4 regions of the Dactylosporangium sp. McL0621 genome follow, and region 2 is predicted to be linked to each of the others. Evidence: riboswitches for the same ligand, from Rfam matches in the RefSeq annotation. Region 2 holds a riboswitch; each other region holds the start of a gene.
The links. Region 2 has a riboswitch for cyclic di-AMP ahead of ACPPVO_RS00420 (NlpC/P60 family protein). Riboswitches for the same ligand answer to the same signal wherever they lie in the genome.

Region 1 (7,540 bases), 1.6 Mb from region 2:
CCACGATCCCGGCGTCCTCGAGCACGCCGGTGTTGCGCTCCAGCGGGCTCCACGCCTGCACGACGGTGCCGCCGCCCTGCACGGCCGCCACCAGCTCGGGCCGCGCGTGCGACGGCGAGACCTGCAGCTGGTCGACGGCGGGGACGATGCCCGTCTCGGCGACGACGGCCGCGATGTGCTCGGGCAGGAAGTTGGAGACGCCGAGCGTGCGGATCAGGCCCTCGCGGTGCAGGTCGGCCATCTCGGCGTACGAGTCGGCGTAGCGCCCGACGGCCGGCAAAGGCCAGTGGATGAGGTACAGGTCGACGTAGTCGAGGCCGAGGCGCTCCAGCGAGGCCTCGAGGGCGGCGCGGGTCGAGCCGCGGCCCTGGTCGGAGCCGCGGAGCTTGGTGGTGACGAACAGCTCGGCGCGCGGGAGGCCGGACTCGCGCACGGCGGCGCCGACCGCGTCCTCGTTGCCGTACGACGCCGCGGTGTCGACCAGCCGGTAGCCGGCGGCGAGCGCGGCCAGGACGGCGTCGGTGGCCGCGCGGCCCTGCAGCGGCCAGGTGCCGTAGCCGGCGACGGGCATCCGGTGGCCGGAGTTCAGCGTCACGGTTGGGATCTGCATGGTCCAACCCTACGGACTCAGCAGCGCCGCCAGGCCGTCCAGCAGGCGACCCAGCCCGAACTCGAACAGGGTGTCCAGCTCGTAGTCCACCGCGTCCGGGCCCAGGGCGGCCAGCCGGGTGAAGGCCGGGAACGCGCCGCCGGCCGTGATCCGCGCGAACCGGGCCTCCTGGGCCGTGAACCACTCGACGTTGTCCACGCCCGTGTCCTGCTCGGCGTTGGCCTCCCACTCCAGGTTCACCGCCGTGCCGCGGACGTGGCTGGCCAGCATCATCGTGGCGTGCATGGCCACCGGCAGGGCCATCCCGGCCCGCTCCAGGGCGGCCAGGTTCCACTCCGTGTGGGCCATGGCCCGCTCGGCCATCGGCGGGCGGGTGAACGACATCACCTCGGCCACCCACGGGTGACGCCGGTAGACGCCCCACTGCAGCCGCGCGGACGTCGCCAGGCTCGCGCGCCAGCCGGTCGACGGGTCGGAGCCGGGCAGCGGGGCCTCGGCGAACGCCGCGTCCGTCATCAGCAGCAGCAGCTCCTCCTTGCCGGCGACGTGGCGGTACAGCGTCATGGTCGGCATCCCGAGCGCGGCGGCCAGGCGGCGCATCGACAGCGCGGTCAGGCCGTCGGTGTCGGCGAGCCGGATCGCGGTCGCCACCAGCCGGTCCGCGGGGGAGGGCGCCGCGGACGCGCGGGCGCGGGGGCGGCGCGCCACCACGGTGCCGATGCCGGGCTGGGGCTCGACCAGGCCCTCCTGGCGCAGCGCGGTCAGCGCCTTCGTGGCCGTCGCCATGGCCACGCCGTAGGTCCGCATGAGCTCGCGCGTGGACGGGACGCGGTCGCCCGGGCGCAGGTCGCCCGCGGCGATGGCGGTGCGGATCCGCGCGACGATGCGCTGGGAAGGGGGCTCGGGCTGCACTAGTGCACACCCTACCGTCGCTCGCGCATCGTTGAGCGCCCGGACGCGGTGTTCGTACGGTGTACGCATGACGAGGGTACTGATCTGCGGCGCGAGCATCGCCGGGAACGCCGTGGCCGCGCCGCTGGCCCGCGCCGGGTGCGAGGTGACGGTCGTCGAACGGGCGCCGGGGATCCGGGCCGGCGGGTACGCCGTCGACATCCGCGGGGTGGCGCTCGAGGTCGCCGAGCGCATGGGACTCGCGGCGCCGGCGCGGGAGTGCGGTACCGACACCGAAGGGACGAGCTTCGTCGACGGCAGCGGCCGGCGGATCGCCACGCTGCCGCTCGGGTTCGGGGTGCTCGACCCCGCCGACATCGAGATCATGAAGGGCGACCTCACCCGGCTGCTGCACGCGGAGGTGCCCGCGGGGGTCGAGTGGATCTTCGGGGACACGGTGGCCGAGGTGCACGGGGGCGACACCGTGACGGTCCGGCTCGCGAGCGGCGGCGTGCGGGAGTTCGACTACGTGGTCGGCGCGGACGGCATCCATTCGCGCATCCGGGAGCTGGCGTTCGGGCCTTCGCAGCGGTACCTGCACCACCTCGGCAGCGTCAGCGCGGTCTTCACGGCCCCGAACGAACTGGGCATCGAGCGCTGGCAGCTGGTGTACTCGATGCCGGGCCGGGTGGTGAGCGTCAAGACCGACCGGGGCTCGGACACGGTGAAGGTGACGCTGCTGTACGGCGGCCCGATGCCCCCGCGCGACCGCGCCGAGCGGGTGCGCGGCGTCGAGGCGGCGTTCGCCGGGGCCGGGTGGGTCGTACCGCGGCTGCTGGAGCTGATGCGGGCCGCACCCGACCTCTACGTGGCGCCGAACGCCCAGGTCAGGATGCCCGGCTGGACGGCCGGGCGGGTCGCGCTCGTCGGCGACGCCGGCTACGCCCCCTCCTCGCTCACCGGGCAGGGCACCGGCATGGCGCTCGTGGGGGCGTACCTGCTGGCCGGGCTCATCGCGCGGAACGCGGACCTGGCCGGGTACGACCGCGACCTGCGCGAGTTCGTCGACGTCAACCAACGCGCCGCGCTCATGCCGGCCCGGGCCTTCGCGCCGAAGTCCGAGCTCGCCGTGCGGCTGCAGCACCTCAGCATCCGCATGCTGCCGTACCTGCCGGGGCGGAACCTCATGATCGCGGCGATGACCCGCGAGGCGCGCCGCGCGGCCGGCGCCCTGACACTGCCCGCAGTAATCTCCTGACCCCAAAGGGTTTACTTCAGATCCGGTTTGATGCGTCGATGTAGGGGTGCAAGGTCGGCCGGACCCGGGTAGGCGCGCGATGGGTGATCGTGATGCGGCGATGGCCGCCATCCGCTCCGTGTACCTCATCACCGGCCGCATCAACACCGGCACCACGCTCGCCGAGACCCTCCAGCTGATCGTGGACGCGGTGGTCGACGGCATCGGGTTCGCCGTCGCCGTGGTCAACTACCTGCACCCCGAGGGCGAGTACGAGGCGGTCGCGCTCGCCGGCTCCGAGGAGGCGCGCGCGACGCTGCTCGGGGCGCGCTACCCGGCCGAGGTGCTCGACGAGTACCTCGAACGCGCGGAGGCCTGGGGGCAGCTGCGGTACCTCCCGCACGAGCGGCACAGCGCCCACATCCACTCCTGGGTGCCCGACGAGGTGCCCGGCGGCGACGGCGTGCCCGAGGAGGAGCGCTGGCACCCGCTCGACGCCCTGTTCGCGCCGCTGCGGGCGCCCGACGGCGAGCTGGTGGGCATCCTCGGCGTCGACCTGCCCGCCGACGGGCGCCGGCCCGGGCCGCTGCAGCGCGAGCTGCTCGAGATGCTCGCCGCGCAGGCGGGCATCGCGATCAACAACGCCAACCTGGTCGAGGCCCTGCAGCGGGAGCGCCGGCACCTCGCGGCCAGCGAAGAGGCCTTCCGGCTGGCCTTCACCGGCGCCGGTACCGGCATGTGCATGATCGGCGTCGACGGCGCGACCCAGGCCCGGCTGACCCGCGTCAACCCCGCCCTGTGCGAGCTGCTCGGCCGGGCCGAGGCCGAGCTGCTCGAGCGGCCCGTCGCCGACCTGCTGCACCCCGACGACCTCGACCTGGCCCGGCTCGCCTTCGCCGCCGCGACGACCGGCAAGGGCATCCCGGTGCGCGACTACGAGATCCGCTGCGTGCGCGGCGACGGCGCCGTGATCTGGGTCGCCACGACGCTCTCGCTCGTGGCCGGGCCGCCCGCCTTCGGCATCCTGCAGGTGCAGGACATCACCGGGCGCAAGGCCGCCGAGGCCGACCTGGTGCGCCGCGCGTCCCTGGACCCGCTCACCGGCCTGGCCAACCGCGACGCCCTGGCGTCCCCCCTGGCCGCCGCGGTGCGCCGCGCCCGCGCCGGGCGGGGCGACAGCGCGCTGCTCTTCTGTGACCTCGACGACTTCAAGTCGGTGAACGACACGCTCGGCCACGACGCCGGGGACGCGGTGCTCATCGCCGTGGCCCAGCGGCTGTGCGCGCTCGTGCGGCCCGGCGACACCGTGGCCCGCCTCGGCGGCGACGAGTTCGTGGTGCTGACCGAGGACGTGGCCGGCCTCGACGCGGCCGGGGTGGCCGCGCTCGTCGACCGGGTCGAGCGCGCGGTCGCGGCGCCGGTGGTGCACGACGGGCACGTGCTGCGGGTGCGCGTCAGCGTCGGGGCGGCCGTGATCGATGCCACGGTGGGGGATGCGGGCGCGGCCCTGCGAACCGCCGATCGGGCGATGTACCAGGTGAAAGGCTACCGCCACGGGCGCGGGATGACCGATCGGGTGACAGCGCACGGTGAGCGTTCCGGTGCACCGGGTGGTATGCCATTGGTCCGGCTGGCCGAGGGCTGAACGGCCGGTTAGTGTCGGATGGTCTGCCGCGGTCGACGCACCCCGAACAGCGGGGTCACCGCGCAGGCGCCGTCGAGCCGCGCCGTCCACTTCGGCGTCGCGGGCCGGGGACCCATCGCAGTCCTTGGGGTGTATCCGTGACCGAGTCACGGTAGGGCGAATCCTCCCGTCCGAACCCGTCAGCTAACCCGGTAGGCGGCACCGGAAGGAGAACCACGCGTGCTCGTCGACGCCCTGTGTCGTCTGTCTCCCGGACGGGTGATCGCCAGGACCTGAGCCTGGCCTGTCACACCCGTTGACCGTTCGCCGCCGCCGCGCGATCCCTTTGGCACCACGGGATCGTGCCGATGGCGCGCGCCCGCATCCGTCCGAGGAACCCATCTTGCTGAAACCGCTGTCGCTCAAACCATTGCCACGCCAGTTCCAGCCCCGGCATCGCCGGGCCCTGCAACCAGTCAAGCCCGCGGTCGTGTCGGCCGTCATCCTGTCCGCAACGCTGCTCGCGTCCGGCTCGGCCGGCCGCTCCGCCGCCGGCCCGCCCGGTTCGCCGGTCGCCGTCGCCGCGGCCCCCGCGCCCGCCTACGCCCGGGACGCCTCGCTCGTCGTGACCGAGCTCGACGGGCAGGCCACGCTCGGCGACGCGCCCGCGCCGGCCACGCCGCCGCCGCCCGCCCGGCCGCGGCCGGTCGCCGGGCTGGACCAGACCCAGATGAACAACGCCGCCGCCATCGTCAAGCAGGGCCGCGCCCAGGGCGTGCCGGACAAGGGCCTCGTCGTCGCGGTGGCCACCGCGATGCAGGAGAGCGACCTGTACAACGTGGCGAGCCCGACCGTCCCGTCCTCGATGAAGCTGCCGCACGACGCCGTCTCGACCGACCACGACTCGATCGGGCTGTTCCAGCAGCGCGCGAGCCAGGGCTGGGGCAGCGTGCCGGAGCTCATGGACCCGGCGCACTCGGCGATGCTGTTCTTCAACGCGCTCGCCCGGGTGCCGGGCTGGCAGGGGATGAGCGTCACGGGTGCCGCGCAGGCGGTGCAGCGCTCCGCGTTCCCGGGGGCGTACCAGAAGCACGCCGACCGGGCCGGGCAGGTGGTCGCGGCTATCGCCTGATTTTTCTCAGAGCTACCGCGGCGTCCGCGGTGGTCCGGACCGTAACTCCCGTGGCCTCACCGTCCGCCGTTGGTCACGGCGGTTCCCGGCCGGTGGCCGGTGAGGTTTCGGGCGGGGAAGCGGCCGGTACCGGGGTCGACGCGGGCGCAGGCGGGACCGGGGCCCGGGGGGCGTTGAGGGCGAGCGTCGTCACGACGGTCAGCGCGAGCGCGGTCGCGGCGCCGGCGGTCGCGGTCCGCCGAAACCGGCGCCGGCGGCCGTCGGCGACCACGCGGGCCAGGTCGACGCGGGAGGCCGGGGCCTCGTCACCGCCGTGCATGAGGCGCCGCAGCTGCCGGTCGTTCATCGTGTCCTCCCCGCGTCCAAAGGGTCCTCGAGCAGGCGCCGCATCGTGGCGAGCGCGGCCGAGGTCTGGCTCTTGACCGTGCCCGGGGCGCAGCGCAGGACCCGCGCGGTCTGCTCGACGGACATGTCGCAGAAGAACCGCAGCACCAGTACCGCGCGCTGGCGGTGCGGCAGCCGCGCGAGCGCCGCGTGCAGCTCCAGCCCTTCCGGTACACCTTCCAGCGCGACGTCCTCGGCGCACCGCTCCGGCAGCCGGTCGACGGGCGACTCCCGCGCCGCCCAGCCGCGGCGCCGCTCGTCGATGAAGCGGTGGACGAGGACCGTGCGCACGTACGCGTCGACGTTCCCGGCCCGCCGGATGCGCCGCCAGCGCACGTACACGTCGGTCAGGGTGCGCTGGACGATGTCGTCGCCGCGGGTCCAGTCGCCGCACAGCAGGTACGCGGCGCGGCGCAGCCCGGGCAGTCGTTCCCGTACGAACTCGTGAAACTCATCCTCGATGGCGTCGGCCATACCCCTTAGGCGTCGGCGGGGCCCGGAACGGTTCGGCGGTTGCGGCGGGTCTTGTGCTTTACCGCGCGGTCGCGCGGGTCCGTGCTTACCGCGCGGCCTTGTGCTTTACCGCGCGGTCGCGCGGGTCCGTGTTTGCCGCGCGGCCTTGTGCTTTACCGTGCGGTCGCGCGGGTCCGTGCTTGCCGCGCGGGTCTTGTGCTTTACCGCGCGGTCGCGCGGGTCTGTGCTTGCCGCGCGGGTCTTGTGCTTTACCGCGCGGTCGCGGTGGCTCGGCGGGCCAGGGCGACCAGCTCGGCCACGGCGGCGGGGGAGGGCGAGGCGAGATCGAGCGTGAGCAGCGCCTGGGAGAGCAGCTCGTCGGCCTGGCGGCGGCACCACTCGCGGGCGCCGGACTGCTCGATGGTCTTCGCGGCGCGCTCCAGGTCGGCGTCGCTCAGGCGGGTGCGGCCCTCGAAGAGCGCGGCCAGCTCGTCGGCGCCGGCCGCGATCGCCGCCGCGACCGGCAGCGAGCGGCGCCGGCGGCGCAGGTCGGGCCCGATGCCCGCGAGGTCCTCGGTGAACTGCACGGCCAGGCCCAGGCGCACGCCGAACAGCCGCAGCCGCTCGACCTGGGCCGGGTCGCCGCCGCCCGCGGCCGCGCCGAGGGCGCACGCGCAGCCGAACAGGGCGCCGGTGCGCTGCTCGACCATGGCCAGGGTGTCGCGCAGCAGGTCGGTGCGCTCCTCGCCGGCCGGGGTCGCGCCCGGGCGGGTGTCGCGCAGGGCCAGGGAGGCGTGCTGGCCGTGCAGGAGCTCCTGCACGGTATCGCCCAGCACGCGCAGCATCGCCCGGTCGGGGCTCGCCTGTCCGGACCGCTGCCGGATGCGCGCGGGGCTGCTGCGGGTGGGGTCGCCGGTGGCGATCACGTCGAAGGCCAGCGCCAGCAGCGCCTCACCGCCCAGCGAGGCGGGCTCGGCGCCGACCACGCCCCAGGCGGTACCGTCGGCGTGCTCGTCGACCAGGTCGCGGCGGATGGCCGACCAGTGGTGCATGAGCTCGACCGCGACCGCGGAGGGCACGGCGTCGTGCGGGTCGCCGCCGACCGCGTCCGCGCAGACCAGGGTCAGGGCGCTGCGCACCGAGACCGCCGGCGCGTCCACCCCGCCCCAGGTGAGGTGGTGCCAGCCCAGCTGCAGCTCGGCGACCTCC
Region 2 (7,540 bases):
GCCGAGGTGGAGGCGGGCGACGGGGTGATCTGGCTGCATCGGGTCTCGCCGGACTTCGGGCTGGCCTCGCCGCGCACGCTCGGGGTGACCACCGCGGGCGTGTCGGTGCTGGTCGACGACGTGGACGCGCACCATGTACGGGTCGCCGCCACGGGGGCGGCGATCGTGTACGCGCCGATGGACCAGCCCTACGGCGTGCGCGAGTACAGCGTCCGCGACCCCGAGGGCGGCTTCTGGTCGTTCATGACCCCGCTGGACTGATTTGCCGGGGCAACATCGATCGGCGTTGCGAGCCATAATCCGTTCGTGCGTAAACCCTTATTTGCCGGGATCACGGCGGCGGCGGTCGGTGCGGCCGTCACGCTCGTGGCCCCGGCGATTCCGGCCACCGCGGCCACCGCGGACCGGCCGGTCATCTACGTTGCCGACACCGACGGCAACTACCTCGGCGTGTTCGACGCGAACACCTACGAGTACCTCACCGTCATCCCCGTCGCCCTGCGCCCCACCGGCCTGGCGGCCACCCCGGACGGCGGCCGGGTCTACCTCACCGAAAACGGCGCCGCCCAGGTCTCGGTGCTCGACACCGCGACAAGCACAGTCGTCAAGACCATCGCCGTCGGCACCGAGCCGCGCGGCATCGCGATCACGCCCGACGGCGGCCGCGTCTACGTCGTGAGCGGGTCCAACACGGTGAAGGCGATCGACACGGCCACCAACGCGGTCGTCGCCACCATCGGCGTCGGCACCGACCCGGACCACCTCGTCGTGAGCCCGGACGGCCGGCGCGTCTACGTGCCCAACTCCGGCAGCGGCAACCTGACGGTCATCGACACGGCCACGAACACGGTCGCCGCGACCGTCGCCGTCGGCCACGAGCCGCACGCGGTCGCGCTGACCCCGGACGGGCGTCGCGCCTACGTGGCCAACTCCGCCGCCAACACCGTCTCGGTGCTCGACCTCACGACGAACACGATCACCGCGACCGTGCCCGTCGGCAGCGGGCCGCTCGGCATCGCCGTCACGCCGGACGGTGGCCGCGCCTACGTGTCCAACTCGCTCGGCAACACCGTGTCGGTGCTCGCCACCGCCACGGACAAGGTCATCGCGACCGTCCCGACCGGCAAGGGGCCGCAGACGGTGACGATGGCGGCCGACGGCACCCACGTCGTCGTGGCCAACCACACCGACGGCACGCTGACGGTGATCGACCCGGCCACCAACGCGACGACGACGACCGACTACGTGGGCGAGGGCCCGGCGGGCCTGGCGATCGCGACGGTGCAACCGGCCCCGCCGACCGCGAACCTCGTGCTCTCGTCGCTGCCGGAGTCGGGCCGCGTCTCGTTCGACGCGTCGGCCTCGAAGCACGGTTTCGGCTTCAACATCGGCTTCAGTGTCGACTGGGGCGACGGCACCGCCCCGAACGGCCAGAACTTCCACAACTACGCGCACGGCGGGACGTACACCGTGACCCTGACGGTGACCGACGACCTGAACGTGAAGGCGACCGCCAAGCAGCAGATCTCGGTGCAGCCCATCACCCGCATCTTCTCGATGCTGTCGGCCAGCAACCTGCGGTACGTCTCGGCCGAGACGGCCGGCGCGGACCCGCTGGTCGGCAACCGGACCGTGGCCGGGGCGTGGGAGACGCTGTTCCAGGTCGATGTGGGCGGTGGCGCGGTGGTGTTCCGGGCCGGCGTCAACGGCAGGTACCTCACCGTCGACCCGGCCGGCAAGCTGACCGCGAACGGCGCGGCGCGCGACGACGGGTCCCGCTTCAAGGTCATCGCCGGGGCGAACGGGTCGTTCAGCCTGCTGTCGGTGTCCAACAACCGGTACGTCAGCGGCAACAACGGCTCCGGCCCGCTCACCGCCGACCGTGCCGCGATCGGCCCGTGGGAGCAGTTCTACGCGACGAGGACCACCAACATATCGATCGACGCGCAGGCCAACTACAACTACGTGACGGCGGAGAACGGCGGCAACGCGCCGCTCATCGCCAACCGTGGCGCGCCCGGCCCGTGGGAGACGTTCGACGAGATCGAGGCCGGGGACGGGTACGTCGCCTTCTTCTCGCACGCCAACCAGCGCTTCGTGACCGCGGAGAACGGCGGCAACGCGCCGCTCATCGCCAACCGCACCGCCGTCGGCGCGTGGGAGAAGTTCTACCTGTCGGCCGGCTGGAACAGCACCGTCAGCATCCGCGCCAACGCCAACAACCTCTACGTGACGGCGGAGAACGGCGGCCGGTCGCCGCTGATCGCCAACCGCCCCGTGGCCTCGGTCTGGGAAGCGTTCACCGGACTGTAGGAAAAGCTCTACCGACGGGCGAAGACAGCGGCGCCCGGGGTCTTCGCGGCGAGGTCCAGCAGGTGCTGGGCCTCGACCGTGAAACCGGCCTCCTCCAGCCAGGCCGTCACCTTGGCCGGCGGGCGGAGATGGACGTGGACGCGCATCGGGTGGCCGCCGTAGCCCTCGGTCTTCAGCCGGTGCGCGTCGCCCACGTGGAAGCCCAGCAGCAGCCGGCCGCCGGGGCGCAGGACCCGATGGAAGTGGGCCAGCACCTGCGGCACCAGGTCGTCCGGGATGTGGATCAGGGACCAGAAGGCGATCACGCCGTCGAGCGAGGCCGCCGGCAGGTCGAGTCCGGTCATGTCGCCGACCTCGAAGGCGAGGGCCGGGTGCGTCGTACGGGCCAGGTCGACCATCGCCGGGGACAGGTCGATGCCGAAGGCGTCCACGCCGGCCGCGTGCAGGTACGCCGTGACATGGCCCGGCCCGCACCCCACGTCGGCCACGCGGGCGCCCGGCGGCAGCAGCGCCGCGAACAGGTCGAGGGTCGCCCGCAGGTACGCGTCGTTCGTCAGCGCATCCCGGACCAGGTCCGCGTAGCTGGTCGCGACGGTGTCGTAGGACGCTCGCGTGTCGTTGCGCCAATCCTCGGGGGCCACGAGCGGCAACCTTAGCCGGACCGGCCCTTTGAAACGTAGCCGTCCGAGTGACTGCGCGGATCACGGCATTCGCGGCATCATGTGCGGTTATGCGCCGCCGCCGACGGTTGTTGTTGTGTGCTCTGCTCGCCGGTCTCGTCGTGGTGGCCGGGCTCGCGGTTCGCTGGGTGGCGGCCCCGTCGGACGAGCGGGCCGACCTCTCCACCCGGCCCGGCACGTCCGCCCGGCCCGGCCCGTTCGTGCCCGGCCCCGGCATGGGCAGCGCGCCGGGAGTGGGGCCGGCCTCGAACGCGACGGCGGCCCACGGGAGCGAGGCCGGCATCCGGTACACCTTCGACGGCGGCCTCGGCGAGCCGGTCACCGACGCGGCGGGGCGGCTCGGCCTGCGGGCGCGGCGCGCGGGCGGCGGGCAGCTCTCCGCCGTCGCCCACGACGGCGGACTTGCGGTGCGCTTTCCGCCGCGGTGTGAGCATTACGGTGCGGAGAGTTGCGCCCGGGCCATCGTGCAGAGCGGTCCGGCCGGATTTCTCAATCCGGGCCGCGGATCCATTACGTACGGGGCCACCGTCCTGGTTCAGCCGAATGAGACTTCCAAAGGCGCCAATGTGGTCCAGAAAGGGTTCTCGGTCGGTGACAGTCAGTTCAAACTGCAGGTCGACGGCGAGGCCGGACAGCCCAGTTGTGTGATTGTCGGCACTGGTTCGAGCGCAATTTTCGTGGCCGTCGCGGCGCGGTCCATCGCCGACGGGCGGTGGCACCGGATCGCGTGTTCGCGCGGTAACTCCCTGCTCACGGTGGTCGTGGACGGCGCCGAGGCGGGACGCACCGCGGTACCGCCGTCACTGTCGATAGCGAACGACGACCCGTTGTGTATTGGCGGCAAGGGAACCAGCGCGAACAACGATCAGTTCGTGGGCGCAATCGATGATGTGTTCGTCACTCGAATCGCCTGACCTTAGGGACAAATCGGACAACAATCGCGCTCCGACTTGAACCTGGGAACGGTGCGCCCTTAACGTGAATTCCGGTCGGCTGGATGTCCGCGCCCCACCCGGGTGCGCCAGGCGGCACCGTCGAGTCGAATTTCGAGCCGGGGACCCACGTGTTCCATCGGGGTGAATCCGCGCGATTGCGCGGTAGGGCGACCTTCCCGCCCGAACCCGTCAGCTAACCCGGTAGGCGGCCAGGAAGAAGGAGTAACTCCTCGGTGGAGACCCATCTGAGGTGGTCGAGGCGGCCCTCCCGTCTGCTGCGGCTCCTCGTCGCCACCCTTGGCGGTCTGTCCCTCGCCCTCGGCATCACGGGCCTCGCGCACGCGGACCCCTCGCCGGGCGAGGTCGAGAAGCAGATCGACGAGAAGTGGAACCAGATCGAGCCGGTCATCGAGCAGCACAACAAGCTCAAGCTCGAGCTCGCCGCCAACAAGACCAAGCAGAAGCAGCTCGAGGACCAGATCGCCCCGCTCAAGGCCCAGGTGGACGCCGCCTTCGACAAGGTGAGCGCGTTCGCGGTCCTGCAGTACAAGAACGGGCGGGTCTCGAAGCTCGACGCCATGCTCACCACGGGGTCGCCGGACACGTTCGTCGACCAGATGACGTTGCTCAACATGGTGGCCAAGGACGAGCAGTCGCGGATCAAGGACGTTCTCGTCGCCAAGCAGCAGTACGACGCCCAGAAGGGCCCCATCGACCAGCTCATCGCGCAGCAGGCCGAGCAGGAGGCCGCGCTGGCGAAGCAGGAGACGCAGGTCAACGCCGACATCAAGACCCTGCAGGACATGCGCATGCAGGCGTACGGCAGCGCGGCCGGCACCGGCTCGCTCGCGCCGGTCGCGTGCCCGCAGCAGTACGACGGCTCGCCGGGCAGCAAGGCCGCCCAGGTCGCATGCAAGCAGATCGGCAAGAAGTACGTCTGGGCGACCGAGGGGCCGAACACGTTCGACTGCTCGGGCCTGACGATGTACTCGTGGAAGCAGGTCGGTGTCACCTACCTGCGGCACTACACGATGTGGCAGTACGAGGACACCAAGCGCGTGGCGCGGTCCGACCTCAAGGCCGGTGACCTCGTCTTCTTCTACTCCGACAAACACCACGTCGGGCTGTACGTCGGCAACGGCTGGATGGTGCACGCACCGAACTCGAGCCAGCCCGTGCAGATGAAGAAGATCGATTCTGAGCCGATATCCGGGTACGGCCGGGTGGCGTGACTTTGACGAAGGGCGGGCCTGCGGGCCCGCCCTTCGTGTTTCATCACTTGGTCGGCCAGGTCCGCCAGTTCTGCCAGGAGCGGCTCGGCGTCGGTCCGCGCTGGCCCTGGTACCGCGACCCGTACACCGCCGAGCCGTAGGGGTGCTCGGACGGCGAGGACAGCCGGAAGATGCACAGCTGCCCGATCTTCATGCCCGGCCACAGGCGGATCGGCAGGTTGGCCACGTTGGACAGCTCCAGCGTCACGTGCCCGGAGAACCCGGGGTCGACGAAGCCGGCGGTCGAGTGCGTCAGCAGCCCGAGCCGCCCGAGACTCGACTTGCCCTCGAGCCGCCCGGCGAGCTGGTCGCCCAGCGTGATCACCTCGAGCGTGGACGCGAGCACGAACTCCCCCGGGTGCAGCACGAAGGATTCGCCGTCGTCCACCTCGACCATCGACGTGAGATCGTCCTGCTGGATGGCCGGGTCGATGTGCGTGTACAGATGGTTGTTGAACACCCGGAACCACCGGTCGAGCCGCACGTCGATGCTGGACGGCTGCACGAGCGCCGGATCGAAAGGCTCGAGGCGCAGCTGGCCGCCTTCGAGCTCCTTGTTGAGGTCACGGTCGGATAGCAGCACCCTCTGAGGTTACGGGGTTCGCTTCGTCGGCCGCCCTGGTGGTCGCGGTGAGCGCCCTTTGCAGCACTTCCGCCGAGATCTCGATCTCTTCGGTGGTGAAGTGCGAAAAAGCTTCCCGCATGTGTACCCCCAGAGGCGCGAAAAACTCGTGCGCCAGCGCCTGGGCCTTGGGCTGAATGTGCAGGTGCAGCCGCCGCCGGTCCTCGGGATCGGGCCGCCGCTCGACGTGCCCGGCGCGCTCGAGCCGCACGAGGAGCGCCGTGGTGGCCGCGGGGCTGAGCGATAGCCGCCGAGCGAGCTCCCCGGGCGTCAGCGGCGTACGGTCCTCGGCCGCGCGCCAGATGTGCGCAATCGCGTTCATGTCCGTGCGGTGCAGCCCGTGCCCGCGCGCGAACACGTCGACAAACCGGTCCGCCTCGACGTTGAAGCGCCGCAGGAGGTCGATGAGATCGTCGGCACCCGTCACCGCTTCAGTTTCCCCCGTTCGGGGAAAACGGCAACGATCGTACAGGTGTTCGAGTACTTTTGGAGGCATGGCATCGTGGGCTGACTTCGCCGCCGCCGACCCCGCACTGGCGGCGTCCATTCGCACGCTCGTCTGCCAGTACGGCCCGGGCCTGGGCTACCTGGCAACCGTCCGCCCCGACGGCGGCCCCCGCATCCACCCCGTGTCCCCCGTCATCACCGACGAAGGCCTGTTCTGCTTCGTCCTGGCCTCCCCGAAGCGCCACGACCTGGACCGCGACGGCCGCTACTCCCTGCACAGCTTCCCGTCGGACGACTCCGCCGACGAGGCCTACCTCTCGGGCCGCGCCACCCCGGTAACGGACGACGTGCGCACCGCCGGCTTGGCCCGCCTGATGCACGCGGCCCCGGGCATAGACTGGAAGCTCTACGAACTATCGGTCGACCTGGCCATGTACGTGCACTACGACACCCCGACGACGTCGACCCGCACCGTGTGGAAGGACCGCCCGGGCCACGTACCGAGAGCAAGGCAGAATGGTCCGTGCACTGAGGCCGTGGATTCGGTACAGTAGGCGTCGCTCGCGGGTGTAGTTCAATGGCAGAACATCAGCTTCCCAAGCTGACAGTGAGGGTTCGATTCCCTTCACCCGCTCGGACGAGAACGCCCTGGTTTGGACGTAGTTCCGGCCAGGGCCTCTTGCATGTCCGGTCACCCGGAAGTCGCTGCGGGCCATCAGCGTGCCATTAGCCCGACTGTCCGCTGTGTCGTTGGCGCCTGCTTACCCGCTCGGATGCGAGCGCTCAGGGCTCCCGGCCCGGGGCATGCCCGGGAGCCGGATGTGCACGGCCTCTGGCGGCGGGGACAGGCTCTACCTCTAGTGAGTGAGCTTGCGGTCGATTGCGAGCCGAGGGCGTGCCGTGCTCGGCGGGGCTGCGCGGCGGCCTCATGCGGCCTTCAGGATTTCGCTACGACCGGTGACGCGGAGTTGCCGGATCTGCATCGTCTGTGCTGATGAGCTCGAACAGACCGGTCTGGAATATGCGGGCAGCCTCCCGCAAGGAATCTCTCTCGGAGCTCGGCGGACGTGAACCGGAACTTCGCCTGCTTGTCGTTCTTCTCCCACACATCGCCGGTGGTCCCGCCGGAAGAGATCTGGGGATAGTCGGCAGTCTCCACCTCGAAGGACAGGCCACGCAGCGCGCCAAGAACAGATTTGTCGGTTGCTTTGATCGTGGCCCTGAAGTGGTACAGCGAGTGGTGGAGCGACATGGCATCCTTCCGGACTACCT
Region 3 (7,540 bases), 3.4 Mb from region 2:
CTGCCGGTCGGCGAGGTAGACCTGCGCGTAGAGGGTGTTCCCGTTGCCGGGGTCGCTCGGCAGCGGGAGGTCGGGCCGCAGGTTCGTCGCCCAGGAGGTGAACGCGACGTACCGCGCGTCGGGCGTCATGACGGCCTGGATGCTCTCCGCGTCGGCCGGGTCGCCGGCCGCCGTCGCGCTCACGGTCGTCGTGCCGGTGACGCTGACGCCGGTGCCGGTGCCGGCCCAGGCATACAGGGCGGGCACAGGTAACGTCTGCGCTGCGGCGATCGTGAGGGCCGCCGCCATCGTGGCCAGTCTTCGCATGACGCCTCCTGCCGACGCGTACGACCGATTCTCCGACGGCGCCCGGGTCCGCGGCTCGGTTGAACGGCTCGCGTGGCGCCCGACTCGGGCCACCCGTTCCGTGAAGGCGGAACCGCCCGGCAGCGCCGCGACGGTTCGGAACCGGCGTGCGGTTTGCCTAGTTCCGGAACAGGGCGATGGGCTGCCCGTCCTTGGGGAACGGCAGCGAGTGGTGGTCCAGCGGCGCGACGTAGCCGGGGTCGACGCTCCAGTGGTATCCGCGCAGCAGCCGGTGCATGATCGCCTTGACCTCCAGGCCGGCGAAGTACAGGCCGATGCACTTGTGCACGCCGCCGCCGAAGGGCTCCCACGCGAAGCGGTGCGCGCGGTCCTCGCGGCGCTCGGGCGCGAAGCGCTCCGGGTCGAACGCCGCCGGGTTGCTCCAGTAGTCGTCCATCAGGTGGGTGAACTGGAGGCCGAGCATGCAGAGTGTGCGCGCCGGGATGCGGACGCCCTGCACGACGGTGTCCTTGACGGTGTAGCGGACCAGGACCGGCACCGGTGCGCGCAGGCGCAGGGCCTCGCGCATGACCAGGTCGATCGAGACGAGCGACTCCAGCTCGGCCATCTCCGGCGCCGGTCCGAGGGCCAGCGCCTCGGCCCGGCAGCGCTCCTGCCACTCGGGGTGCTGCCCGAGGTACTGCAGCATCGTGGAGATGGTGATTGTCGACGTGTCGTGGGCCGCCATCATCAGGAAGATCATGTGGTTGACGACGTCGTCGTCGGAGAAGCGGTCGCCGTCCTCCGTCTCGATGTGACAGAGCACCGAGAAGATGTCGTCGGTCGCCTCGGCCCGCTTGACGGGCAGGTACCCCCGCAGGAACTGCTCGAGCACCTTCCGGCCGCGGTACGCCCGGCCCCAGCGCGTGAACGGCACGTCGGCCCGGACGATCCCGGCGGCGGCCTGCACGCAGGCGATGAACGCCCGGTTGACCCGCTCCATCTCGGCCGGGCCGGTGTCGCGGGCCCCGCCCATGAACAGATCGGCGGCGATGTCGAGGGTCAGTTGCTTGAGGCGGCGGTACGCCCGGAACTCCCGCCCGGCCTCCCAGTTCGCCATGCCACGCTCGATGGCGGGGTGCAGCCGGCGGGTGTAGCCGACCAGCCGCGGCCGGGTGAACGCCTCCTGCATGATCCGCCGATGCCCGCGGTGCTCGTCGAAGTCGATGAGCATCAGGCCACGGTGGAAGAACGGACCCACCAGCTGCGACCAGGCCGGCTCGTTGGCGAACGCCTTGTCCCGGTTCTGCAGCGCCTCGCCGCAGGCGTCGGGGCCGAGCAGCATCACCGTGTCCTGGCCGAGCAGGTACGACGGCGCGACCGGGCCGTAGTGCTCCCAGTGGCGCCGGTAGAGCCGGATCGGGTCGCGCTGGTAGTCGAAGATCTGGCCGAGCCAGGGCAGGCCGCGGTCCTCGCGGCGCAGCTGCGCCAGCGGACGGGGGCCGGCGGTGCGGGGTTCCGTAGGCCGGGCCGTCATGGCTCACCTCGCGATGGCATCCTCGTTCCACCCAGCCTGGTTCCGGGCGGCCATCGTGTCAACCACCATGTCCCGCCCGCGGGCCCCTCGACTACCGTCGATCCGTGGGCTCCGACGGCGGCCGTGCTGGAGATCGCGGGCCTGGACGTCGGGCTGTCCATGGTGTTCGCCGTCGACCCCGCGCGCAGCGCGGTAGTGGGCCGGCGGGAAGGTGACGAGCACGCGAGGGCCTGCATTTGTAGGAGGGGTGGGGTGGGGCGGACGGGGTGGGCCGGTGGATGTACCGCCCAGTAATGTCCACGTGTCTGAGCTGGTCGTTTGCCATCGCCAGATGGCGCCGGCCCGGACCCGTCGAGTCGCATTGTTGCGAACCGGGGACCCAAGCAGTCCCGGGGTGAATCCGTCGGCCTCCTCGCGTAGGTCGTGGTAGGGCGTGCTTCCCGCCCGAATCCGTCAGCTAACCCGGTAGACGGCATCGGAAGGAGCCTCGATGCACCAACGCTTCACCGCGCTGCTTCGCCGCCCGATCCCCGCACTGCTCGGGACCGCCTCGCTGATGGTGGTCTCCGTGGCGACCGCGGCGCTGCTCAACGGGGGCGCCGCGCCGGCCGATGCGCACCCCGTCGGGACCGCGGCGCTGAGCACCGCGACGCCCGCACAGCCGAAGGCGACCACGCCGCCGGCCCCCGACCTGCTGGACACCGCGCCGGCCGAGAACACGGTCAACTTCGACTTCCAGTTCCAGCCCAACTTCTACTACTGCGGGCCGGCCTCGACCCGCATCGCGCTGACGTCGGTGGGCGCCGACCTGTCGCAGAACGACGTCGCCGCTCGCCTCGGCACCACGGTGAACGGCACCAACTCGGTCGCCGACGTGACCAGGGCAATGAACGGCGTTCTGGGCAAGGAGGTGTACCAGGCCCGCTTCATCGCCGGCCAGCGCGCCTCGGCCGGCGAGGCGCGCGAGCTGCAGTACGACGCCGTCCGTGCGCTGAGCACCGGCCGGGCCCTGGTCGCCAACATCGTGGGCGGCGCCACCGACCAGGCCGGCACCTACCACGAGTTCCCCGGCGGACACTACATCTCCCTGGTCGGCTACCGCGACCACGGCCGCGCCGTGCTCATCGCCGACCCGTCGGGCATGTTCGGCCCGCGCACGTACTGGATGTCCACGGACACCCTGGCCAACTGGGCCGCGGCGCGCGGCTACGTGGCCTGAACCACCTCCGTGGGCGGCGGCAACGGGCCGGGGAGCATTGTTGCCGCCGCTCACGGTCAGGCCAGGTCGGCGGGGCAGGTTGCTGGTTCCCGCCCGGACCAGGGCGATGACCGGCCCGACGGTGTACAGGGTTCTCGGCGTTCAGTCCTTGGCCAGGACGATCACCCGGTCGTCCGGGGCGAACGTCACGCTCGCCGCCTTGTCCGGGTTGAGCACGATCCCGTACGCGGGCGCGGCCTGCGCGTTCGCGGCCAGCCGGTAGCCGACCGCCGACTCGCCGCGCAAGCGGGCCGCCTCCAGCACCGTCTGGAAGTTGAGCGGGTGGCCGGCGCGGACGTACAGCTCGGCGGGCTTCAGGTAGATCTCGCTGCCCCCGGCGTCGAACAGCCGGCCGAACACGTCGGCGAGGTGCGGGTTCTCCGAGACCTGGGTCGTCATCAGGCTCAGCAGCTTGTCGCTGACGATGAAGTCGTCGGCCTGGGTGACCTGGGCCAGCTGGCGGTTGCGGTCGTCGCCCATCTCGCTGACAATCGAGAACTTCCCGTCGAGCTTCTGCTCCATGTCGCGCAGGTGCAGCAGCGTCACGAGGGTCCGCGAGTCGGCGACCTGCCGGTCGACGTCGTCGTAGCACAGCGCGATGACGTGGTCGAAGTCGTCGATGCCGAGCGACTCGAGCACGGCCCGGTCGGCGCTGTCGTCCTCGGTGAGGCTCAGCGACAGGTTCCGCACCTCGGCCGCGAGCCGCTTCAGGCTCAGCGACACGTCGTGGTGGCGCGCCACGACGACGACCTCCGAGCCGGCCGTCAGGTACTGGTCGAGCTGCTGGACGACCCCGACGGCCCGCTGGTTCCAGCCGAGGATGAGGGCCCGCTTCGGCGCCGGCACGGGATCGGGGCCGGCCACGATCAGCTCATGGTGGATCGGCGCGGGCGGCGCCATCACGACGGTGTCGTCGTCGGCGGAGATGGCGAGCAGGTGGTCGCCGTCGGCGATGCGGTAGTCGCCCGGCGGGTTCAGCAGCACGGTCCCGTTGCCCTGGCGCACGCCGAAGATCGCCGAGGTGCGGTACGAGTGCAGCGCGGTGGAGTACGGCTGCCCGGCCAGGCTCGGCTCGTGCCGCACGTAGATCTCGTCGCCGCCGAAGTCCAGCAGGTCGGTGTAGACGACGGACAGCCCCGACTGCAGGCACGTCTGCACGATCAGGCGGGCGGCGACGCTGGTGGCGTCGATGAGGTACGCGGCCGGACCGCCGGCCAGGCGCGCGGCCGGCATGTTCGACTGCTCGGCGACGCTGCCGACGATCGTGCACCGGTTCTCGGCCTTCGTGACGGACAGCAGCATCTTGACGAGGTGCGCGTCGCGGTCGTGCCCCGAGCCGGTGAGGATGATGACGGACCGCGCCTCGGCGATGTTCACCAGCGCGATGTCGTCCGGGTCGAGCGGGTCGCCGGTGCGGCACACGACGCTCGTGCTGCGCAGGTCGCCGACCTTGGCCCGGATCTCGTCCTCCATCTCGACCTTGTCCTTGTCGGCGAGTACGGCCACACAGGCTCGTCGCTTGTTGCCGTTGGCCTCGACGAGCTCGCCGATGACCGTGAACACCTGGTCGGACCAGCCGAGGATCACCGTGTGACCGGTCTCGAGCACGATCGAGCGGCCCTTGCGCAGCTCCTGCAGCTTGGCGTCGAGGCCGGTGGTCAGCACGCCGATGAACGCCGTGACGATGAAGATGCCGCCGATGGTGATGAGGAACGCGACGGCCACGAACTCCCAGTGCCCGCCGGTGTCCCCGGCGACGTCGCCGGGGTCGAGCGCGTGCAGGACGGCCTGCCACACCGACGCGAAGAACCCGCGGGGCTCGCCGTCCGCCGGGTTGGGGTCGACCAGCCACACCAGGAGCCCGCCGGCGAGCACCACCGCCACGGAGGCCAGCCCCAGCCAAGCGACGAGGGCCGACGTCCCCTTCGACATCGTCCGGTCGAACCAGTATCTGAAACGGCGACGCAGCGTAGCGGCGGCCATGGGCACCTCGGCGGGCTGGAAATCGGGCAGATCGGCGCACAATATAGCCCTTGGTAACGGCCGCGCTGTCACCTGCTTGTCGCCTGTTGCCGCAACTTTCAAGGCGCCGCCGTCGGCATCGACCGATCTCCATGGCTGAGCCGGCCTTTCGTCCACGATGCGGCTGGACAACGGCCTGCGCTGAGCGCTCCCGCGCCGGGCCGCCGCCATGGGGCGACGGTCCGGCGCGGGTACGTCGGGCGGTTACGGCTTGATCAGGCTGATCCGGGTGCCCCAGTTCGCCAGGGCGGTGCGGGTGCCGTTGCAGCTGCCGAACGGCGTCGCCTCGTACTGGGCCAGGGTGCAGGTCTGGCCGATGTACTCGCTGGCGATCCAGATGTTGCTGCCGTCGACGGCGGTGGCACCGTAGTCACCCCACCGCGGCCGCGGCGGATCGCCCACCAGGGCCTTGTAGCCGGTGAAGCCGTCCTGCGGGCCGAGGCCGGCCTTGGCCAGGTAGATCGTGCCGGCGCCGGTGCGGCCGTCGAACGCGGCGTAGGCCGCCGACGGGAAGTAGCCGTCGCCGACGAGGGTGAAGGCCATGACGCCCCGGCCGGCGGCGTTGACGCCGATCGCCGGGTACGTCAGATTGTTGCCGGCCAGGCCGAGCTGCCCCTGTGCCGTCAGGTCGGCCCGCACGGAGTCGCCGCGCAGACCGGGCCGCACGATGTACCAGCCGATGCCGGCCTTCGTGGCCCCGCCGACGCTCACCGCCGTGTCCAGCGCCCCGTAAAGCCTGCCGCCGGTGTAGGTGACCTGCTGCATGCGGGTGTCGTTGCTGTCCAGCGCGGCCAGGACCTCGGGCTTGAACGGGTCCGGGGCGCCGAGCAGGAACGTGGCGCACGGGTCGTCGTTGAGGCACTCCAGCAGTGGCGCGGGACCGGGCTTCTGGTTCGCCGCCGGCGGCAGCGAGTACTGCCGCACCCCGACCCTGGTGTTGCTCAGGCCGAGCCGCGGCGACGCGCTGTCCAGGGACCTGGTGCCGGTCAGCGCCCACGTCACGATGCTGTCGGAGACGTAGTCGCCGGTGCCGGTGGCCTCCTCGGCGGCGTTGGAGGACAGGAAGTACTCCGTGCCGCCCGCCGCGCGTTCGTAGTCGGACGTGACCGGCGACTGCGCCGGCCAGACGGTGAAGCCGTTGCGGCCACGGTCGGCGCCGGTGGTGTCGAGCTGGGTGACGAGGACGTCGGCGTCGCCGCGGGCCAGGGCCCGCTTCGAGAAGGCGTAGATCTGCGCACTGTTGTACTCGGTGCCGAAGAACGCGTACTCGTTGGTGGTGATGTAGAAGCCGTTGGCGTCCACGCCGATGTGCGGGTAGTCGCCGATGCACGGGCAGTTCGGGTGGACCGGGGTGCCGCTGGTGCCGTCGTCGGTGACGTCGAGACGGTAGATGTTCCAGGTCCCGGTCGGATCGGCGGCCACCGCGATGTCGAGGTGGTTCGCACCGGTCAGATCGCCGTCCCGGGTCGACTCGAGGGTGAGCACGACCAGGAAGAACTGATGGGTGGCCGGGTCGAACAGGCACGTCGGGTCGGTCAGCTCCGGGCCGTAGATCCCGGTCGTGCGGTCCAGCACCGGCGGGTAGCCGTAGAAGGTGTTGAGGTCGACCACGCCGGTCTGGCCGGTGCCGTCGGCGTTGAACACCCGGAACGCATCGTTGACCGCCTCCACGACGTGGCCGTTGCCGACGCACAGCGCCTGGTCGGGCGGTTCGATGGTGAACTGGTTGCCGTTGTTGGCGGTGCGCTGGTCGCGCTGGTTGAGCCCGTCGAAGCTGTGCAGCAGCTGCGGGCCGTTGCGGATCACCCCGCCGGAGGTGGCCGGTCCGGCCGGCCCGGCGCTCCGGGCCCCGGCGAGGCTGCGGTGCGCGCCGGCCGGCCGGCGCGCGGTCGAGCGGGTCAGCTCGTTGGCCTCCGGGCCGGCGTCGCGGGGTAGTTCGGTGTTGATCGAGGCGGGTTCGCCGGTGCCGGTGCCGGTCACCTTGTACGAGCCGGTCCCGACCTTCTGCACGTGCCTGGTGCTGGGCGCCGGGGTCGCTGATGCGCTGCCCGGCAGGGTGAGCGAGCCGAGGACGGTGGCTAACGCCGCCGCCGCGACCACACCGCGTCGTGTGGACATGGGTCTCCGTTCGTCAGCGGAATGGAGGATGCCGACGACCCAACGCGCCGCAGCGTCCCGGTCGGGTATCAACGTTCCACGATGGGCCATCGCCCAGTCTTGACCCGAAACCATCGACGGGAAAGCCGGGCGGCGAAACTTGTCGCTTTGATTGGCGTAAATGCGATATGCGCAAATCAATAAACCGTACGGCGGTACGTAATGGTGTACAGCCGGCTGCGGCGCCGCATGGCGGTACGGCTCGCTCCGGGGCCGGCTCGTGCGCGAGGATGACCCGCCTCCTCCGATTGGTGTACCCCGGTCTGCGACCATGAAATCGG
Region 4 (7,540 bases), 340 kb from region 2:
TTGTGCGTGGCGACGACCTTGGTGCTCGGGGCGTGGGCCGTCTGGCGGGTGGTGTACATCGAGTACGTCTCCCGCCACGTGATCTCGAGGTGCCGCTCGAGATAGTGGGCGGAGAGCCAGATCGTCGGAGCACCGCTCGCCGAGGTGGCGATCGCGTGGAGGCCGAAGAGCGCGAAGTGGTGGTCGCGCAGCTGGTCGACCGTGGCGTCGTTCATGTCGATCTTGAGTTTGTGCTGCTCCACTGCAGGCCTCCTGGGTTTGCGGGCTCTGGAGACAGTGTGGGGCGGACAGGTTGCATGATCGGGGCAATCAGTGAAAATCGCTCACGATCGCCTCGGCGGCCTGGCGCAGCTCGCGCTGGTCGGGCAGCCAGGCGCCGGCGATGTCCGGATGCAGACTCGCGCGGGCGACCTCGAGGAGCCGTTGGCTCACCTCGTCCACGGACTCGCCGTGGTAGTCGTCCTTGACGACCTCGGCGGCGCGCTGCAGCGCCGAGGTCAGCTGGGCCTCGAGCGGCTCCTGGAGCCGCTGGACGGCGGGGTCGGCGCCGTCCGGGTCAATGGTGACGTGCAGTTCCTGCATGGCCGTGGTAATGCCCGACGGCCGCGCCTTTTATTCAGGCTTTTCAGGCGGCCATCGGACGGATGACCGCGCCCGGGCGGCGCATCGAGCGAATGGCCCGCAGCGTCTTGGAGCCCTCGACCGGGTAGGTCGCGCGGATCTGGGCCAGCGCCCACGCCATGCGGGCGACGGCGGTCTCCGGGTGGTCGCCGAACTCGCTCGCGACCCGGGCCGCGCAGCCCTGCACGCCCATGCGCCGCAGGGTCGCCGCGACCGCGGTGCGGATCTCGCCGCGCGCCGGGGCCTGCGAGCCCTGCAGATCCGAGGCGAACAGCGCCTCGGCCCGAACGGCCTCGAAAGTGGTAGCCATCTCGCACCTCCTGTGCGCCTCGTACCTTCATGTTTCCTCGATGACATTCACGTTAGAAGTGCCCCGCCGGTTCGGGCTCACGGTTTCATGCCACCGTCGTCTGTTGGTCACGTTGAGTTGATCGGCTAGCAGGGTGCACCGGTGGCAGGGCTGTGGCAGGGTGGGGCGGTGTCCCTGACCTCGAGCTCTCCGAGCAGCGCGCCTCTGCCGCTGCACCGGGCGGCGCGCATCGAGGACGCCTTCCACGCCGTGCTGGAGCGGCGGCTGCGCCGGCGGGGCTGGAGCGTCGCGGTCACCGCCTACACCGGCTACGGCTCCGCCGCGACCGAGACCAGGCCCGGCTGGGTCCGGGTGCTCGGCCGGGTGCTGCTGGCCCGCATCGACCCGAAGCCCGGCAAGCGCCTCAAGAAGCTGCGCGGCTGGCGCTCGTTCACCGCGGTGTCGGTCAGCAACGCGCTCGTGCGGATCCAGGCCGGCGGGCAGACCTGCGAGGTGCGCTGCGACCGCGGCGGGTTCGTGGACTTCGTGGTCGAGGCCGACCTGGCCCCCGGCTGGGCCACGGTGACGCTGCAGTGCGAGGACAGCGACCCCGTCGAGGCGCCGGTCCGGATCATCGACCCGGCCGCCACCCGCCTCGGCATCGTCTCCGACGTGGACGACACGGTAATGGTCACGACGCTGCCGCGGCCGCTGCTGGCGGCGTGGAACACCTTCGTGCTGGATGAGCACGCCCGGGCATCGGTACCAGGGATGGCGGTGCTGTACGAGCGGCTGGTCAACGCCAACCCGGGCGCGCCCGTCTTCTACCTGTCCACCGGCGCCTGGAACGTGGCGGCGACCCTCACGCGGTTCCTGTCGCGGCACCTGTACCCGGCCGGCCCGCTGCTGCTCACCGACTGGGGGCCACAGGCGGACCGGTTCTTCCGCAGCGGCCAGGCGCACAAGCGGGCCTCGCTGTCCCGGCTCGCCCAGGAGTTCCCGGACATCCGCTGGCTGCTCGTCGGCGACGACGGCCAGCACGACCCGGAGATCTACGCCGAGTTCGCCGCGGAGCACCCGGACAGCATCGCGGCGGTCGCGATCCGGCACCTCTCGCCCACGCAGGCGGTGCTGGCCGGCGCGGTCCCGGGCGTGGCCGGCAACCCGCGGCGGTTCCCGCCCGACGACTGGCGCTGGCTCGGCGCCCCGGACGGTGCCGGCCTGTGGCGCCTGCTGCGCGACACGGAACTCCTGTAGCTCCTCCAGGGGCTAGCCCTTGCGGCTCGCGCTCGAGCTCATCGGGGCGCCGACCTTCTCGATCAGCTCGTGCAGGACCTGCTCGGACCGGTCGTGCGGGACCTGGCAGGTGCCGGCGGCGAGGTGGCCGCCGCCGCCGTACTGCAGCATGACCGAGCCGATGTCCGTCGGCGAGCTGCGGTCGAGGATCGACCTGCCGACCGCGAACACCGTGTTGAGCTTCTGCTTTCCCCAGATCACCCGGGCCGCCGACGGGGCCTCCGCGTCGATGACGTGGTTGCTCGCCAGCCCGCCGGTGCGCAGCGTCTCCGAGTGGTGGTGGTCGAAGACCAGGTGGGCGCCGGGGGCGTACGGCAGGTTGGTGAGGATGTCCGTCGGGCCCACGTCGACCGCACCGTCCTGCACGTCCTTGGGGTGCACGAACGTGATGTCGCCGATGAGGTCCAGGTGGCGCAGCAGGACCGCGCAGACCAGTCGGTCGAAGTCGCTGCGGGTCACGAGACGGTACTTCACTGCAATCCCCTTGCCACGGAAAACGGCCGGTCGACGGTTGCCCCATCGGCCGGCCGCTCGCGTCTTTGAGGATTACAGGATCGAGAGGTGCACGTGGTTCGTGTGGTCGCTGGAGGGATCGCCGGCGACGCCGCTGTAATGGTGCCAGCCGACGGCGGGCGTCCAGATCTCCTTGAACCAGATCACGTACATCACGCCGAGCGCATTCGCGTTCTTGACGAAGTACGCGGCCAGCGTGCTGCCGTAGACGAAGTCGTCACCGGAGGCCACGCCGCCGAATCCCGATTTCGTCTGTACCGAGAAGTCGCAGGCCCGGCCCTTGGGGTGCTCGTACGGCCCGCTCGGGCGGAAGCACGCCACGAACCGCTTGAAGTTGTCCTTCTGCGCCTCCTGCATCGCGTGCAGCATGCGCGGGGTGATGCAGCCCGTCGTCGTGGGGTCCTTGACGCTGCACGACTCCTTCGGCAGCGCGCCGGTGGACGTGCGGGGCACCGGGTCGGCGGTCGGCAGGTTGGCGGTGACGAAGCCCTTGCTCGGGCCGCCGGCCAGCTTCAGGGCGTTCTCCGCGTCCTTCTTCTTCTGCTCCATCGTCTGGACCTGCTGCTGCTGCGCGGCGACCTCGTCCTCGAGCGCCTTCTTCTGCGCGGCCTGGCTGTCCTTGAGCTGCTTGAGCTGGTGCAGCAGGTTGTCGTTGTGGTGGGCGATCTGGTTGATGGTGCCGGCCCGTTCGGCGAAGCCGTCCGGACTGCCGGAGTCCATCAGCGCGGCGAACGTGGTGAGCGGGCCGGTGCGGTAGGCCGCGACGGCGATCGAGGCCACCTGGTCCTGCACCGTCGCGAGCTGGGCCTCGGTCGCCTGCAGCTGCGCGGTGAGCTCGCCCTGGCGCTTGACCGAGGCGTCGAACTTCTCTTTCGCCTCGGACCAGGCCCGGGTGCTGTCCTCGAGTACGGAGCCCAGGGTGGGGTTCGCGCTGGAGCCCTCGTCGCCGGTGTCGCCGCCGGGCTCGGCCGCGGCGGGCGTGGCGGCGAGCCCCCCGAGCACGAATGCCGCCAGCAGCGCGACCATCAGGCGCCGGTAGGGATGTCGCAATGACATCTTGTTCGTTGTTCCTTCCGTCGGCCGCCGACCGAGTTAGCTGACGGGTTCGGGACGGAACGACCCCTACCACCCTTCGGGAGAAGGGCGGATTCACCCCAACGTTACGGTGGGTCCCCGGCTCGCCACAGTGCGGCGATTAGGCGGCAGCCTCGCCCGGCACCGGGGGCGGTGCCCTCGTGGACGTGACCGTGGGTCACTGTACCCAGGGCGCCGAATTCGCGCACCGGACGGTTTGTCCTCTTCCAGTTGAAGACACGCCGCAGTGACGTAGATCACCGCCGGGCCGCATGTCTCAAGACAACCGTAAATATTCTTCATAAAAAGATGACGTTCGCTCCTTCACGCCCCTCCGCCTGGTCGGATGGGCAGGTCAGACGACCTGGGTAAGGAGTGATCAACGGTGTCGAGAGTGCGCCTGTGGGCGATGCTGGCCGCGGTGACCGTCGTGGGCGGGGTGGTCGCGGTCTTCAACATGCTCCCCGCGTCGGCCGCGTCCTGCAGCCCCGCCTGGCAGGCCTCGGCGGTCTACACCGGGGGCGCGACGGTCTCCCGCAACGGCCACAACTTCCTCGCCAAGTGGTGGACGCAGAACGAGGCGCCCCCCGGTACGACCGGCGTCTGGCAGGACCAGGGCTCGTGCGGCGGCTCGACCCCGCAGCCCCCGACCCAGACCGGCACCGCGGGCGGCTGCAGCTTCCCGGCGTGGGTGCAGGGCCGCAACTACGCGACCGGGGACATCGTGAAGTTCACGGACGGTAACTTCTACGTCGCCGAACATGACAACCCGGGCTACAGCCCGGTGATCAGCACCTGGTACTGGGACCCGTACGCGTGCACCGGCACTGGTGGTGGAACTGGTGGCGGGACGACTCCTCCCCCCTCGAACGGCTCCTTCGTCGTGAGCGAGGCCCAGTTCAACCAGATGTTCCCGGGCCGGAACTCCTTCTACACGTACTCGGGCCTGGTGGCGGCGCTGTCGGCGTACCCCGGCTTCGCGAAGACCGGCTCGGACGACGTGCGCAAGCAGGAGGCGGCCGCGTTCCTGGCGAACGTGAACCACGAGACGGGCGGCCTGGTGTACGTGGTGGAGCAGAACACCGCGAACTACCCGCACTACTGCGACACGAGCCAGTCCTACGGCTGCCCGGCCGGCCAGTCGGCGTACTACGGCCGCGGCCCGATCCAGCTGTCGTGGAACTTCAACTACAAGGCCGCGGGCGACGCGCTGGGCATCGACCTGCTGCACAACCCGAACCTCGTGCAGACCGATTCGGCCGTGGCCTGGAAGACCGCCCTCTGGTACTGGAACACTCAGAGCGGCCCGGGCACCATGACCCCGCACAACGCCATCGTCAACGGCGCCGGCTTCGGCGAGACGATCCGGAGCATCAACGGCAGCCTGGAGTGCGGGGGCCGCAACCCGGCCCAGGTGCAGAGCCGCGTGTCGGCGTACCAGCGCTTCGTGTCGATCCTGGGCACGGGCGTGGGGGCCGGCTCCCTGTCCTGCTGATTCATTGCTTCCTTCCGAACCTGGCGGCGGCCCTCCCTGGGGTGTGGGGGGCCGCCGCCAGGTCTTTCAGCCCTCCTTCATTTGAGGACCGAAGTTGTCCGCAGTGGTCGTCAGTCTGGAGCCATGACAGCGATCACCGAGTTCCGTATCGACATTCCCCAGGCCGACCTCGACGATCTGCGCGGGCGTCTCACCCGCACGCGGTGGGGCGGGCAACTGCCGGGCCCGGCGTGGGAGCGCGGCGTGCCGGTCGGCTATCTGAAGGACCTGGCCGAGCACTGGGCCACCAAGTACGACTGGCGCGCGCACGAGGCCGAGCTCAACGCCCACCCGCAGTACGTCACCGAGATCGACGGGCAGCGGCTGCACTTCGTACACGCGAAATCCGCCGAACCCGGCGCGCTGCCGCTGCTGCTGACGCACGGATGGCCGGGCTCCATCGTCGAGTTCCTCGACGTCATCGGCCCGCTGACCGATCCCCGGGCCCACGGCGGCGATCCGACCGATGCGTTCGACGTGGTGATCCCGTCGCTGCCCGGATTCGGGTTCTCCGGGCCGCTGTCCGGGCCGGGCTGGGACAGCAGGCGGATCGCGACCGCGTTCGCCGAGCTGATGCGCCGTCTCGGCTACGAGCGGTACGGCGCGCAGGGTGGCGACTTCGGCGCGTTCGTGGCCCCGGACCTCGGCCGGGTCGATCCGCAGCACGTGGTCGGCGTACACGTCAACGCCGCCACGGTCGGCTTCATCCCGTTCGGGGAGATCAGCGAGGACGAGCAGGCCGCGCTCACCGAGGCGGAACGGGCGCGCCTGACGCGGATGAAGGCGTTCCTGAGCGAGGGCAACGGATACTTCCAGATCCAGGCCACCCGTCCGCAGACCCTCGCCCACGCGCTGCTCGACTCGCCGGCCGGGCAGTTGGCCTGGATCGTCGAAAAGTTCAAGGAATGGACCCACGGCGACCTGCCCGAGCAGTCGGTCGACCGGGACCGGATGCTCACCAACGTCATGCTGTACTGGCTGACCGGCACCGCCGGCTCCGCCGCGAACCTCTACTACGAAAGCATGCACACCCGTAACTGGCCCACGCGCAGCGAAATCCCCACCGGCGTCGCCGTGTTCGCCGAAGACATCGCCATTCGGCAGTACGCCGAGCGTGGCAACGCCATCGTGCACTGGTCGGAGTTCGACCGGGGCGGGCACTTCGCCGCCATGGAGGCACCCGACCTGCTCGTGCCGGACGTGCGCACCTTCTTCCGCCGCTTCCGCTGACCCGAAGGTACGTGCGGACGCGCCCCACGGCCGTCCGCACGCACCTGCTCCGGGCGGTCAGGTGCGGCGCTCCGGCTCCTGCTCCTCCACGACCGCCGGCACGCGGGACGGCAGCGTGATGACCTGGGCCAGGACCGCGAGCGCCGGGAACGCCAGCGCGAGGACCGTGTTACCGGCGATCAGCGCGGCCGACGGATGCGTCCAGTCCTGAGCGCTGCCCGATGCGCCGCCGGCGCCGTAGAGCGCCAGCACCACGCAGGCGACGTACGCGTAGGCGGTGGACGTCACGAGCGTCCCCCACCGTCGCCGGAGCCGGGGCGAGGCGCCCACCAGGAGAACGGCGGCGAGCATCACCCACCGGTAGCCCGCCGCGACCGCCACCAGCCACCCCGGCACACTCGACGTCCGGCGAAGATCGTCGAGGTACTCGATAGCCGTCGCGCCGACGTGGTAGCTGACGATGAGCGCGATGACGTACGTGGTCACGACGTAGAACCGGGTCATCCGGCCCGAGGTCGTGTCCCCGGCGTCGATGAGCCAGCAGATGCCCGCGAAGATGCCCAGCGCGCCGAGCCCGAGCAGGCCGCTCGCGTACAGCGTCTCGGTCCAGGCCCGCCCGCACACCCGCTCGCCGGCGATGACCCCGAAGAGGAACGCGTCGAACGCGAGGACGAGAAACGAGCTGCCGAACGTCACCAGCGCGTTCGTGCGCCGCACCTGATCGCCGGCCCCGGACAGCAGGACCACGATGCCGGCGAACACCAGCCCGGCCAGCACCCCGGCAAACGCCGAGTGCACCGGCGCGGAGACGATCGGGCTCCACTCCAGCTCGGCACATTCCCCGTCCATGCCAGCAGTGTGACGCCCGTCAGCAAACCGCGACGCTCCGTCACGACCGACCGGTGGAGGTCGACCGTAAGCTGCAGAAACACGGCCGGCCGGAAAGTCGTTGCGGCCAGCAGCGGACCGCCCGGTACCCTGTA

Region 1: linked by a shared signal. The riboswitch ahead of ACPPVO_RS53050 (hypothetical protein) and the one ahead of ACPPVO_RS00420 (NlpC/P60 family protein) in region 2 are both predicted to bind cyclic di-AMP.
Region 3: linked by a shared signal. The riboswitch ahead of ACPPVO_RS44680 (C39 family peptidase) and the one ahead of ACPPVO_RS00420 (NlpC/P60 family protein) in region 2 are both predicted to bind cyclic di-AMP.
Region 4: linked by a shared signal. The riboswitch ahead of ACPPVO_RS59150 (coiled-coil domain-containing protein) and the one ahead of ACPPVO_RS00420 (NlpC/P60 family protein) in region 2 are both predicted to bind cyclic di-AMP.

What each region holds. Positions count from the first base shown of each region.
Region 1 is NZ_CP188259.1:11,208,385-11,215,924, reverse strand. It holds gene ACPPVO_RS53070 (aldo/keto reductase) at 1-610, opposite strand, end outside; gene ACPPVO_RS53065 (TetR/AcrR family transcriptional regulator C-terminal domain-containing protein) at 620-1,522, opposite strand; gene ACPPVO_RS53060 (FAD-dependent monooxygenase) at 1,590-2,759, shown strand; gene ACPPVO_RS53055 (diguanylate cyclase domain-containing protein) at 2,839-4,383, shown strand; cyclic di-AMP (ydaO/yuaA leader) riboswitch at 4,454-4,596, shown strand; gene ACPPVO_RS53050 (hypothetical protein) at 4,766-5,494, shown strand; gene ACPPVO_RS53045 (hypothetical protein) at 5,568-5,840, opposite strand; gene ACPPVO_RS53040 (SigE family RNA polymerase sigma factor) at 5,837-6,352, opposite strand; gene ACPPVO_RS53035 (polyprenyl synthetase family protein) at 6,601-7,540, opposite strand, start outside.
Region 2 is NZ_CP188259.1:88,162-95,701, reverse strand. It holds gene ACPPVO_RS00440 (MerR family transcriptional regulator) at 1-261, shown strand, start outside; gene ACPPVO_RS00435 (beta-propeller fold lactonase family protein) at 307-2,313, shown strand; gene ACPPVO_RS00430 (class I SAM-dependent DNA methyltransferase) at 2,322-2,954, opposite strand; gene ACPPVO_RS00425 (LamG-like jellyroll fold domain-containing protein) at 3,044-3,907, shown strand; cyclic di-AMP (ydaO/yuaA leader) riboswitch at 4,016-4,150, shown strand; gene ACPPVO_RS00420 (NlpC/P60 family protein) at 4,162-5,160, shown strand; gene dcd (dCTP deaminase) at 5,204-5,782, opposite strand; gene ACPPVO_RS00410 (MarR family winged helix-turn-helix transcriptional regulator) at 5,763-6,248, opposite strand; gene ACPPVO_RS00405 (pyridoxamine 5'-phosphate oxidase family protein) at 6,316-6,822, shown strand; tRNA gene ACPPVO_RS00400 (tRNA-Gly) at 6,832-6,902, shown strand.
Region 3 is NZ_CP188259.1:9,390,163-9,397,702, reverse strand. It holds gene ACPPVO_RS44690 (hypothetical protein) at 1-306, opposite strand, end outside; gene ACPPVO_RS44685 (cytochrome P450) at 464-1,822, opposite strand; cyclic di-AMP (ydaO/yuaA leader) riboswitch at 2,162-2,309, shown strand; gene ACPPVO_RS44680 (C39 family peptidase) at 2,313-3,041, shown strand; gene ACPPVO_RS44675 (CASTOR/POLLUX-related putative ion channel) at 3,183-5,012, opposite strand; gene ACPPVO_RS44670 (hypothetical protein) at 5,307-7,220, opposite strand.
Region 4 is NZ_CP188259.1:12,450,369-12,457,908, forward strand. It holds gene ACPPVO_RS59125 (hypothetical protein) at 1-242, opposite strand, end outside; gene ACPPVO_RS59130 (hypothetical protein) at 310-582, opposite strand; gene ACPPVO_RS59135 (hypothetical protein) at 626-931, opposite strand; gene ACPPVO_RS59140 (App1 family protein) at 1,106-2,167, shown strand; gene ACPPVO_RS59145 (hypothetical protein) at 2,180-2,680, opposite strand; gene ACPPVO_RS59150 (coiled-coil domain-containing protein) at 2,753-3,775, opposite strand; cyclic di-AMP (ydaO/yuaA leader) riboswitch at 3,785-3,931, opposite strand; gene ACPPVO_RS59155 (glycoside hydrolase family 19 protein) at 4,179-5,288, shown strand; gene ACPPVO_RS59160 (epoxide hydrolase family protein) at 5,412-6,557, shown strand; gene ACPPVO_RS59165 (hypothetical protein) at 6,615-7,406, opposite strand.